4 regions of the [Pantoea] beijingensis genome follow, and region 1 is predicted to be linked to each of the others. Evidence: predicted binding sites of a transcription regulator. Region 1 holds the regulator's gene; each other region holds the start of a gene.
What was found. Region 1 encodes LexA, which represses DNA repair genes until DNA is damaged. Its sites were predicted from a motif close to TNCTGTATGTACATACAGNA; they were not measured.

Region 2: a site for LexA is predicted at 1,295-1,314, ahead of J1C60_RS07705 (DinI-like family protein). Genes of this name have one in related genera too.
Region 3: a site for LexA is predicted at 1,993-2,012, ahead of umuD (translesion error-prone DNA polymerase V autoproteolytic subunit). Genes of this name have one in related genera too.
Region 4: a site for LexA is predicted at 1,658-1,677, ahead of J1C60_RS09900 (metal-dependent hydrolase). Genes of this name have one in related genera too.

The regions. Positions count from the first base shown of each region.
Region 1 is NZ_CP071409.1:3,731,255-3,734,382, reverse strand. Features, by position in the region: gene plsB (glycerol-3-phosphate 1-O-acyltransferase PlsB) at 1-218, opposite strand, end outside; gene J1C60_RS16910 (diacylglycerol kinase) at 347-715, shown strand; gene lexA (transcriptional repressor LexA) at 822-1,430, shown strand; gene dinF (MATE family efflux transporter DinF) at 1,547-2,869, shown strand; gene J1C60_RS16895 (CsbD family protein) at 3,112-3,128, shown strand, end outside.
Region 2 is NZ_CP071409.1:1,719,865-1,722,992, reverse strand. Features, by position in the region: gene J1C60_RS07725 (DUF6388 family protein) at 1-1, shown strand, start outside; gene J1C60_RS07720 (CsbD family protein) at 129-377, shown strand; gene iraP (anti-adapter protein IraP) at 425-715, opposite strand; gene J1C60_RS07710 (hypothetical protein) at 789-1,085, opposite strand; gene J1C60_RS07705 (DinI-like family protein) at 1,370-1,609, shown strand; gene J1C60_RS18685 (YnfU family zinc-binding protein) at 1,812-2,003, shown strand; gene cspE (transcription antiterminator/RNA stability regulator CspE) at 2,151-2,363, opposite strand; gene J1C60_RS07695 (hypothetical protein) at 2,729-2,920, shown strand; gene fliE (flagellar hook-basal body complex protein FliE) at 2,982-3,128, opposite strand, start outside.
Region 3 is NZ_CP071409.1:1,750,335-1,753,462, forward strand. Features, by position in the region: gene umuC (translesion error-prone DNA polymerase V subunit UmuC) at 1-426, opposite strand, end outside; gene yghU (glutathione-dependent disulfide-bond oxidoreductase) at 617-1,483, opposite strand; gene umuD (translesion error-prone DNA polymerase V autoproteolytic subunit) at 1,557-1,976, opposite strand; gene otsB (trehalose-phosphatase) at 2,539-3,128, shown strand, end outside.
Region 4 is NZ_CP071409.1:2,197,867-2,200,994, forward strand. Features, by position in the region: gene kduI (5-dehydro-4-deoxy-D-glucuronate isomerase) at 1-677, shown strand, start outside; gene kduD (2-dehydro-3-deoxy-D-gluconate 5-dehydrogenase KduD) at 730-1,491, shown strand; gene J1C60_RS09900 (metal-dependent hydrolase) at 1,698-2,288, shown strand; gene J1C60_RS09905 (L-cystine transporter) at 2,466-3,128, shown strand, end outside.

The DNA.
Region 1 (3,128 bases):
TCCAGCGGTTCCAGTGGATCGGGCAGATTATGGATACGGCACTGCGCTCGCAGTGCAAGGAGATCGGCCTTTGAATCATAAGGCAACACATACATAATAGGGTGCGAGGTATCGAGCCCCAGTTCAGCTACCGGATCGGCCGGAATAGCCTTGCTCTTCACCAAAAATGAGAGCGGTAAATTCAGTAACTTATAATAGAAATTACGCCAACCTGACATAGATAACATGAAGCCTCTTGTTAGCAAAGCGCGGCAAGCATACCAGAAAGTGCCACCAAGATCTGTGGCATTGCAATTTGCGCATCATCCCCAAATTGACGTTAAACATCTCAAAGGGTTCAATTAATATGGCAAATAACGTAACGGGTTTGACTCGTATCATCAAAGCAGCGGGTTATTCCTGGCAAGGATTGCGCGCAGCATGGCAGCATGAAGCCGCGTTTCGACAGGAGTCGATAGCGGCGCTAATCGCGATTGTGATTGCTTGCTGGCTCGAGGTTGATGCCGTAACTCGCGTGTTATTAATTGGTTCCGTGCTGCTGGTTGTGATCGTGGAGATTCTGAATAGTGCCATTGAGGCGATTGTTGACCGCGTTGGTAGTGATTTCCATCCTCTCTCCGGCCGGGCAAAGGATATGGGCTCTGCTGCGGTCCTGTTAAGCATTCTGCTTGCCCTCTTCGTCTGGATAATGTTGCTGTGGCCACTTTTACGATAGCCTGCTCAAAATTCCACAAATCGCTGTTTTTTTGACTCATTTAGGTTTTCAAGCCACAAATACCTGTATATACTCACAGCGACTGTATAAACAACCAGGGGGCGGAATGAAAGCACTAACAGCAAGGCAGCAACAGGTTTACGATCTGATTCGTGATCACATTAATCAGACTGGTATGCCGCCTACGCGTGCGGAAATTGCTGCGCAACTGGGTTTCCGTTCCCCTAATGCTGCGGAAGAACACCTGAAGGCGCTGGCACGCAAAGGCGTAATTGAAATTGTTTCCGGTGCTTCACGCGGTATTCGTTTGATGATGGAAGACGAAACGGGTCTGCCACTCATTGGTCGGGTGGCCGCGGGCGAACCGCTTTTGGCGCAGGAGCATATTGAATGCCACTTCCAGGTGGATGCTGGTTTATTTAAACCGCATGCTGATTTTCTGCTGCGTGTTAGCGGTATGTCCATGAAAGATATTGGTATCATGGACGGCGATTTACTTGCGGTGCATAAAACGCAGGACGTGCATAACGGACAGATTGTGGTTGCGCGTATTGATGATGAAGTTACCGTTAAGCGATTGAAAAAACAAGGAAATACGGTTCAGCTTTTGCCAGAGAATAGTGAGTTTCAACCAATTGTTGTCGACTTGCGTCAGCAATCTCTGACCATTGAAGGTTTGGCTGTTGGGGTAATTCGTAACGGTAACTGGTTATAAAAGTAGTGCAGCTTGCACGCTGATGGTATCGGCGTGCGTTTGAGTGGATGTTTTTGTATCCGTTGCATCCGTTCACGCATCCTCCAATAAAAGGGCATTTCGCGTTCTGAATGCTTATGCGACTCTTTTCCGTAGCTGATAAAAATCTGTGGCGTCTTGCACTACCGATGATCCTGTCAAATATCTCTGTGCCATTATTGGGCCTGGTTGATACCGCCGTTATTGGTCATCTTGATAGCCCCGCGTATCTTGGCGGTGTGGCTATTGGTACGACCGCCACCAGCTTTCTGTTTATGCTGCTGTTATTCCTGCGAATGAGCACGACAGGATTAACCGCGCAGGCATTTGGTGTGGGCAATAAACCCGCGCTGGCACGTGCGCTGATGCAACCTTTATTCATCGCACTGGTTGCCGGGGCATTTTTTGTCCTGTGTAAAGAGCCCTTAAGTCATCTGGCGATCCGTATCGTGGGTGGTAACGGTGAAGTGCTCTACCAGGCTCATCAGTTTATGTCGATAAGGTGGCTAAGCGCACCGGCAACGCTGGCGAATCTTGTGATACTGGGTTGGTTGCTGGGGGTGCAGTATGCGCGTGCGCCGGTGGTATTGTTGGTGGTCGGCAATCTGGTCAATATTCTTCTCGATTTGTGGTTTGTAATCGGGCTGAAGTGGGGGGTGGCAGGCGCTGCTGCTGCAACGGCTATCGCCGAGTATGCCGCTTTAGTGGTCGGGTTATTGATGATTTGGCGCGTGCTCAAACTGCGAGGTATTTCACTGTCGCTACTGTGCCGCAGCTGGCGTGGCGATTTTTCTCGCCTGCTGCGCCTGAATCGCGACATCATGTTGCGATCTTTGCTGTTACAACTCTGTTTTGCTTCACTGACTATTTTGGGTGCACGTTTGGGGAGCGATACCGTTGCGGTGAATGCGGTCTTATTGATGTTCCTCACCTTTACCGCCTATGCTCTCGACGGATTTGCCTATGCGGTGGAGGCCTATTCAGGGGAAGCATATGGTGCCCGTGATGGCAGTAAGTTGCTCAAAGTATGGCATGCCTCTTGTCGGCAAGCGGGATTAGTTGCCCTCTTTTTTTCACTGGTCTACGCCCTGATCGGGGAGTGGATCGTTTCGATGCTGACATCATTGCCGTCGTTGCGCGAGCTGGCTGGGCACTATCTGATTTGGCAGGTGGTTTTACCGTTGATTGGTGTCTGGTGCTATCTACTGGATGGCATGTTTATCGGCGCGACGCGTGGTAGTGATATGCGTAATGGCATGGCGGTTGCGGCATTGGGTTATGGCCTGACGCTGCTGACATTGCCGTGGCTTGGGAATCATGGGTTGTGGCTGGCGGTGATGGTGTTTTTGATGCTTCGGGGGATAACACTTTGGTGGATCTGGCACCAGCATTGGAAAAAAGGGAGTTGGTTCCCCAGCTGATAGACGTAATGCTGTTTTCCATCCGTTGATGATGGGTTCGAATATTGCTAATGCATTCAGGATGTTGTGCTTATTTTTAGTTTCTATTTTGGGATTTTTATCTGCCTTTTCGTCTCATTGCAATAATATGAACTACAATTAAAACTGTAATCAGCAAGTAGACAGCGTTTTCCTCCAACGGAAAAGCGTTCTCTGATATGTAACACCAGAAGCTGTTATCACCTAAGGTAGAGGAATTGAACATGAATAGAGACGAAGC
Region 2 (3,128 bases), 2.0 Mb from region 1:
ACCACGCTTTCCACGTATTCATGCAAAAGATAACGATAACACGTTCAATTTTGAAATCTGCCACCCACGCACCAATGGTCTATGCTTAACAATGTCTCGAAAGAGGACTCACTCATTAAGGAGAGCATATGTTTGAACAGGCAAAAGACAAAGTTGATGAAGCTATCGGTGCCGGCCAGGAGCAGTTCGGTAAAGCTACCCGCTCACCGGAGCATGAAATAAAAGGTAAGGTTCGCAAACAACTTGCCCGCGGAAGTTATGTAGTTGATGATTTTGTCGACAGCGTGAAGGAACAAACAAAGAGTTCTCCACTCGCTTCGCTGGCCATTGCCGTTGGCGTAGGCTTTGTGCTGGGTAAAGTGATCGGCCGTAAATAACGTGATTCACGGCAGTGTCTGCGGCAGCAGGCACTGCCTTGTGGGAATTACTCTTCTATCTCTGATTTTTCATCGACATAACGTGTTACCGCTAATAAACGATTCACATGTGTCAACAGTAAATCCACGTCCGTTTGCAAAAATTCAGTTGAAGACGTTGACGCCGCCATAATGGCACTTTGTACATTTTCAGAAATAGAGTTTGAGCCCTGTTTTCCGGCAGTAAGCATTAGCGCGGCGATCAGCAGCGATTGCGCTTCAACCTGCGCCGTAAGTTCTTTGGCATCCACATCCATTTTTGCCATCTTCAGTAAAATGTCGATTACCAACTGTTTCATACTGCTTCCCCTGTTTATTTACCCTACGCTATCACCTGAAGAGGCTAACGAATGGCATCGGTCTGTCATCTTATTATTTGGCGATCATCGTCTTAACGCGTGAATAGCCATAAGTAAAGACGGAGTCCGTTGGACATACCAACACCAGCACATCGCCGCTGTTCGCCTCGCTCAACATCTCATCCAATTCACGATCGAAAGCGCTTGTAAGCTCAGGTAGCGCCATTAACATTTCGCCCGGATAATCGACGTTATCATCATATGGCATGTCCTCAATACGCGTCCCCTTCACCACAAAGATCAGCAGGGATTTGTTATCATGCAGCACTTCTGCTTTTAAATGTTTACCCGTCGGGTGCTTTGCTGCCATGGTGGCTCCTGAGTCGTCTCTCATGCTGCGTTTCACAGCCGTGTTTAGCGATCCCCGCCAGCATCAGTGGCGAGGCGACAGGAAGTATATACACAAAATGCAATAAACTGCATTGGATGTCCTGCAAGCACGGTCTACAGAGTGCCAGTTGGCGCGTATTTTTTGCCTTAAGCACGTAATTGCATCACAAAACTTCGCTCAGCCATTGATACTGTATCGTTATCCAGTATTATTAGCCCCCCAAAACAGAAAAACCGTGTGATCGCTCAAAGAGGTTTGCAAAAATGTTTGTCGAGTTGATTTATGATAAACGCAACGTGGCAGGACTTAACAATGCCAATGAAATTATCCATGAAGAGTTAGAAAAACGCATTCATCGTGCTTTTCCGGAGGCGCAGGTAAAAGTCAAACCGATGCAGCGCAACGCGATCGAAACCGATGCCAGTAAAAGCGATAAGGCGATTATGGCACGTATTATTGAAGAAATGTTTGAAGAAGCAGACATGTGGTTGGTGGCAGATTAAACGCACCGTACCGGGATATCGATAACCGTTAACGTTCGATATCAATGCCGCGCCGGATGCCGTTCGATGGCGACAAGGCCAGGTCCATGGAAGGACCGGATAATATAGCGCGGGGATGGCGTATGAAGGATATGACGATCGTGGGGTATGAAGATCTTTTGTCACAATTAGCGCGTAAGCTGGCTGCTAAACCATCCATTAGATGACTACAATGCTGAATCTCGATAGCTTACGGTTTTTCAGAACGCGAACTAAATCAATAAAATGCCCATCCTGCGCCTTAACGGATAAGCAATTATCATCAAAAATCAGCAAAGACCACACGATGATATGTTCTCATTGTGGCGCGTATTTTACGGCAAGCCAAAGTAAGACAGCGAAAAGCACATCATAATATATGATGGCGAAAATGACTGGATGCTGGCACTGCGTGAACTACGGACGTAAAAAAACCCGCACGAGGCGGGTTTTTCTCACAGGGGCTTAACTGCTCGGGTAATATACCCTCTTCGCTATCGTAAGCACCCTGCTATGTTGCGTCTTAGCGTGCAACAACGTTGGTCGCTGAAGGACCTTTAGCGCCGTTCTCAACAGAGAACTCTACGCTCTGACCTTCGTCCAGCGTTTTGAAGTTATCACCCTGGATTGCAGAAAAATGTACGAATACATCTTTGCTACCATCGGTAGGAGAAATAAAGCCAAAACCTTTCTCAGCGTTAAACCATTTTACTAAACCAGTCATTTTATTAGACATAATACTTTCCTCTGAATTTCGTTGGCCTGATAACCAGGCGGACAGGATTGCTTTGCAGATAATACTTATGAGCAAGGTAATAAGAAGATTCAGGAAAAGAGATATCTAAGATAACGCTCGAACTGAGAACTGCTTTAATAAAACCGCTTGGCATAAATAGGTCTGTACCACAAACCGAGTCGCTATTTACACACGCATCACTTTTTTAAGCAAGCATTATCGTCAATTAAAGCTATTTATTTCTATTATTGAACGATTTGGATTTGGGTTTTTGGGGATCATGCACCATTTACTCCTTTAATTAACAAAGGTCACCTACCGTCGGTTTTTACGCTATGATACGTTTACTAAAAGGGAGAAATGACATGGAATGGCGATACACCGCACTGGGTCTGCTTGCGCTTACGGTAACGGGTTGCTCAAAAACACCTGTTGAGCCGACAGTATTCCAGCATGAAACTCGAGAATGCTGGAATTACCACGGCATGATGACCGCACCTATGCCGCCTGCCGCCATGCAGGAACTTAAGAAAAAATGTCAGGCGTCAATGCGCTAATGGGCAAGGTGACTGGCCCACACACGTTGCGCCAAAATAGTGAGGTCGGCAAGTTACAGATTCAAACCTGCATATTCATCATTTCCTGATACGCCGCAACCAGTTTATTGCGGACCTGGATACCTAGCTGCATTGAAACTGCCGATTTCTGCATATTTACCATCACGTCATTCAGGGCGACTCCCGGCTTGCCCAACTCAAAGTTCTG
Region 3 (3,128 bases), 2.0 Mb from region 1:
AGTGGGTGCGATACCAACGCCGACCGTTAGATGGGTTTCCCGTAGCAGTGTATCCCGCACATCGTGACCAAACTGTGCCAGTGGCATACAGTGCTCGACACCGGTCAAATCGAGAAAGGCTTCATCAATAGAATAGACATCAATACGCGGCGCCAGACGTTCCAGTGTTTCCATCACGCGGTTAGACATATCGGCATATAGCGCATAATTGGATGAGAAGACCACGACATTGTGACGTTGTAACTCCTCGCGTAATTTGAAATAGGGAGCGCCCATGTTCAGAGAAAGTTGCCTGGCTTCGCGGCTGAGAGAAATAATACATCCATCGTTATTGGACAGCACCACCACGGGGCGGCCGCGTAAATCGGGGCGGAATATCGTCTCACATGAGGTATAGAATGAATTAACGTCAACGAGTGCGAACATGGTTATTTATCAGCCGTCAAAGGTGGCGTTATAAGCTATTTTATTTGTCATTTTGCTTCCGCAGTGCTTAACATTCTCTTACGGAAATTTCCGGGGCGGCTTCCATTTTCACCTACGAAGGGCAGAGCAAAAGGTTACGCCCAGCCGGATACGGAGCCAGAACCGCGATGATCTGGCTCCTCGGGTATCATCAGGAACCGAGTTTATCTTGAGTGCGTAGCTCAAAATCGGCGGCATCATGACGTTCATGAAGTTGCTCTGATGGCTCACCCCACGTGCGATTAACGATACGGCCACGCTGCACGGCGGGGCGCTGGTCAATCTCTTGCGTCCAGCGCTGCAAATGGGGATAACTCAGGACGTCCAGAAACTCACCTGCACCATACTGCTGCCCCTTTGCTAAATTGCCGTACCAGGGCCAAATTGCGATATCGGCAATCGAGTATTCATCACCGGCAATGTAACGATGGTTGGCAAGCTGGCGGTTTAGTAGATCGAGATGGCGCTTTGCTTCCATTGTAAAGCGGTCAATGGCATATTCGAGCTTCACGGGCGCATAGTGGTAAAAATGACCAAAACCGCCACCGAGATAAGGTGCCGCGCCCTGCAGCCAGAAAAGCCAGTTTACGACTTCAGTTCGGCCCGCCAGGTCTTTAGGTAAAAAGTGGCCAAATTTTTCTGCAAGGTAAAGCAGGATAGCACCGGACTCAAATACCCGAATTGCCGGTGAGGTTGAGCGGTCTAACAGCGCCGGGATCTTAGAGTTAGGATTAACGTCTACGAACCCGGAAGAGAACTGTTCTCCTTCGCCGATGCGAATCAGATGTGCATCATATTCCGCATCGCTGATGCCAAGCGCCAGTAACTCCTCAAGTAGGATCGTCACTTTTTGGCCGTTCGGCGTACCCATGGAATAAAGCTGCAGAGGATGTTTACCTACAGGCAGGGTGGCATCATGGGTCGGTCCGGCAATCGGACGATTGATTTTGGACCAGATGCCGTTGCCTTCGGGGTCCCACGTCCAGACTTTAGGGGGCGTATATTCTTTATCCGTCATGATAATTACTTGCCTTTTCGCTGAGTAAAGGGGGCCAGAATGCCCTGTATCGATCGCCACATCGCTTAAAAAACTAAGCGGCTGCATAGATAATGAAGGTGACGACGCCGAAAATTTCCAGTTCTTCTTCATTGCGTAGCACGATGGGTGAAAAGCGCGGGTTCATGGGCAACAGCTGAACGTTAGGCCGTAGCTGCAGTTTCTTTACCGTAAATTCGCCATCAATAGCGGCGACGACAATACGGCCATGTTCCGGTTTCAGGGCGCTATCGACAATCAGCAGATCGCCGTCGCTGATATTTGCATCCTGCATGGAATCACCCGCGACCCGGATGAAATAGGTCGCACTGGGATGTTTGATCAGATGTGCGTTCAGATCAAGGCGACGCTCGACGTAGTCGGCAGCTGGGGAGGGGAATCCGCAGGCGACCGGGTCCGAATACAGCGGTAACTCCCGGGATATTGGATGTTCTGCGGGATATAAAAGTATCATCATTCAGGCTCAATATAACTGTATTTATATACAGTATTATCAATTTCTGACAACGATCAAGTTTTATCTTTCCTTAAACCATCATGGCATTGTTCTGCCAGAGTATTTAACGTCCATGGTGACAGCAGAAGTGCCGAGGGGGGGGCAGCAAAGGCCACTATTACCGGGTAGAACCGGTGCTTTCAACGTGGCGATTTTATCCCGTGTCTGACGAGTGAATCGGGTCGCAATCGCCCTCCTCATAGAAATTAACGCTGTAGCACAACTGGCGGAAGCCGAAACAGTGCCTATACTTAATTGTGATGTTGTTCGCAGTTTGGCCCGAGAGCGCCATGAGAAGACAGGATCTGGCATGACGCCGGACGATGAGTGAAGGTTGGGTGAGGAGAAAACATCCTAAAATAGTCAATTTGTCGTATTCCTTTCAGTCACCCGCGTGGTAAACGTTCCACGCTTCCTGTCACTGGCCTCGGTAACCTCACGTCGGACATCAGAAATCTCCTCATGTGCTGGCAAGTGGTATTTGTACGCTTGCTCAAAATATCCTGACCGGAGGAAGAGTGTGACCAACGAATCTGCTGTTTTACCGTCGTTAAGTGGCGGTCTTTATGCCTTCTTCTTCGATGTTGATGGCACCTTAGCAGCGATTAAACCACGCCCTGATGAGGTCTCGATCCCTGAAAATGTCCGTCAAATGCTGCAATCCTTATCTACCCTGAGCCAAGGTGCGCTGGCGTTGGTATCAGGACGTCCTGTGAAAGAGCTGGACGTCCTGATATCACCGCTGCATGTACCGCTTGCGGGTGTGCACGGCGCTGAACGCCGAGATGTTAAAGGCGAACTGCATTGCACCGCATTGCCTGCGGCAGTGACAAAAGAGTTGGGTGATATTCTCGCTGACAGTATCGCGGGCTGGCCCGGGACGCAGGTGGAAATAAAGGGTATGGCCTTTGCGCTGCACTATCGTCAGGCAATGCAATATGAAGCGCAGGTTTTACAACTGGCGCAGTCAATGGTTGAGCGTTTCCCGGAGCTGGCGCTGCAGCCGGGTAAATGTGTGGTGGAGCTGAAGCCACAGGGTATTGATAAGGGTGCTGCGATTAAGGCCTTCATGCGTGAAGCACCTTTTACCGGACGGATACCGGTTTTTAT
Region 4 (3,128 bases), 1.5 Mb from region 1:
TAAAAAGCGTGACCATCGGCGCCGAAGTAGGCAAGCAGTTAGGCGTAAGTTATTTTCTGGAGCGCCGCGAGCTGGGCATTATCAATATCGGTGGCCCCGGCGTGATTGATGTCGATGGTAAAACCTGGGAAATCGATAACGAGCAGGCGCTGTATATCGGTATGGGCGCAAAATCCGTTATCTTTAAAAGCATTGATGCCAGCCATCCTGCCAAATTTTATTACAACAGCGCACCAGCACATACGCGCTATCCCGATAAAAAAATCACGCTGGAAGAGGCCTCTTCCTCGACGCTTGGCGATCCGTCCACCAGCAACCGTCGCACTATCAACAAATTTATCGTGCCGGATGTCTTACCAACCTGCCAGCTCACCATGGGGCTGACCAAGCTGGATGAGGGCTGCTTATGGAATACCATGCCGTGCCACACTCATGAACGCCGAATGGAAGTTTACTTTTATTTCGACATGGATGAGGAAACCGCCGTTTTTCATATGATGGGCCAGCCGCAGGAAACCCGACATTTACTGGTGCATAACGAGCAGGCGGTCATCTCCCCCAGTTGGTCAATACATTCGGGCGTAGGCACCAAGCGCTACACCTTCATTTGGGGAATGGTCGGCGAGAACCAGGTCTTTGACGACATGGATCACGTAAAAGTCAGCGAAATCCGCTAATTTTATTCGGCCAGTTCTGCTCTGGCTACACGTTGGAATAAGAGAGTAAAGAATGATTCTGAATGCATTTAACCTTGCAGGCAAAGTAGCTCTGGTCACTGGCTGCAATACGGGCCTCGGACAAGGGATGGCTATCGGCTTAGCGGAAGCGGGCTGTGACATCATTGGCGTTAACCGCTCCGGTCCTGATGATACGCAGGCACGTGTTGAAGCGATAGGCCGCCGCTTTTACGGAATTGATGCTGACCTTATCGACACCCAGTGTGTTCCTCAAGTCATTGAGGACGCCATTGCGGCCTTTGGTCGTATCGATATCCTGGTTAACAATGCGGGAATAATTCGTCGTGAAGATGCCATCGATTTCAGTGAACAGGACTGGGACGATGTGATGAACATCAACAGTAAAACGGTATTTTTCCTTTCACAAGCGGTTGCCCGTCAATTCATCAAGCAAGGCAGCGGCGGTAAGATCATTAATATTGCTTCAATGCTCTCTTTTCAGGGTGGCATTCGGGTTCCCTCTTATACCGCGTCGAAAAGCGCAGTGATGGGATTAACGCGCTTAATGGCCAATGAGTGGGCGCGCCACAACATTAACGTCAATGCTATCGCACCGGGTTATATGGCCACCAATAATACCGAGCAATTGCGTAACGATGAGGATCGTAGCCAGGAGATCCTTGGCCGCATCCCCGCGGGTCGTTGGGGCAAACCGGAAGATATGATGGGCGCTGTTGTTTTCCTCGCCTCGGCGGCATCAGACTACATCAGCGGTTATACCCTGGCCGTAGACGGTGGCTGGCTGGCGCGGTAAACCGCCCTTGACGCATCCGAATCATTAATCGTGACGGTTAGTGATTCGGTCAGCTCCCGCTTACGTGCAATGAGATTGCCAGGTTCTGCACCAGGCGTTTCACGGTGGGGTATTTTTTAAATATTGTTACAGCGTCACTCGTTCATTTTACTGGATATATCCCCTATACTGGATGCATTGACAGTTATTGCAGCCAGGTTACTCCCATGACGGCCGAAGGCCACCTTATTTTTGCCATTGCCAGTGCTATATTTGCGAAACGCGCCGAACTGACGCCAGAGTTGGCAAACGGCGACTGGTGGCACGTTATCCCGGCAGCTTTATTAACCTGTCTGTTACCGGATATCGATCACCCTAAATCTTTGCTGGGCCAGCGCCTGAAATGGATATCTCAGCCCATTGCGCGCGCTTTTGGCCATCGTGGCTTTACCCATAGCTTACTGGCAATTATCGCGGGGCTCGCCCTATTTCAGATCAATATCCCGCGCGGCTGGTTAGTCCCTGCAGATGCTCTGCAAGGACTGGTACTGGGCTATCTCAGTCATATTGTGGCCGATATGCTAACCCCCGCCGGCGTGCCACTACTTTGGCCATGCCGCTGGCGTTTTCGCCTTCCTTTGCTTAATAGTCAAAAAAGTAATCAGTTGGAGCGCGTATTGTGTCTCGCGTTGGTGGGTTACGCCATTTGGTTCCCGCCGGGAATGACACCTTTTGGTCCATCTGGTTGGCCCACACAGGTGATTAATACCGTACAGGGAAATCTCGATAGATTAATAAACAAACATATTGAACATTAATCACGCTAATTAATGCAAAAAGTAATAAACAATTCTATTTGAATATAATGGTGCACCATAACGAGCTGCTACCATGCACCAACATGGCGCGTCTGGAAACTTATTCCGCGCTGGTAATGACACAGCTTAAAAGCCGACGAGTTATAATACGAACGGCTGTTTTATGGAGAAATAAGGATGAACATACCGCTCATTCTCAATATTGTGGCATTTATTGCCCTGATATTACTTTTGGCAAAAACGGGGCAAACCCAGTGGAGTTTGTCTAAAAAAGTCCTCGCTGGTTTGGTTATGGGTGTCGCATTTGGACTGGTGCTGCAACTGGTCTATGGCGAAGACGCCCCGGTACTGCAAGAGTCTATCAATTGGTTCAATATCGTCGGTAATGGCTACGTGCAATTACTGCAAATGATTGTGATGCCATTGGTATTCGCCTCAATCCTTAGCGCGGTCGCGCGCCTGCACAACGCCTCTTCGCTGGGCAAGATTAGCGTATTGACCATCGGCGTACTGCTGTTCACAACGGCGATTGCATCGCTGGTTGGGGTGTTCGTCACACATCTGTTTGGTCTGAGCGCGGAAGGTCTGGTGCAGGGGGCGCAGGAAAATGCGCGTCTGGCTGCGCTACAGAACAACTACGTCGGCAAAGTCGCCGATTTGACCGTCCCACAATTGCTACTCTCCTTTGTACCCAAAAATCCGTTTGCCGACCTGACAGGTGCCAAACCAACGTCAATCATCAGTGTCGTTATTTTCGCCGCTTTCCTCGGCGTGGCGGCGTTACAGTTGCTGAAAGATGATGAAGTGAAAGGCCAGCGCGTCTTAACCGCGATTGACACA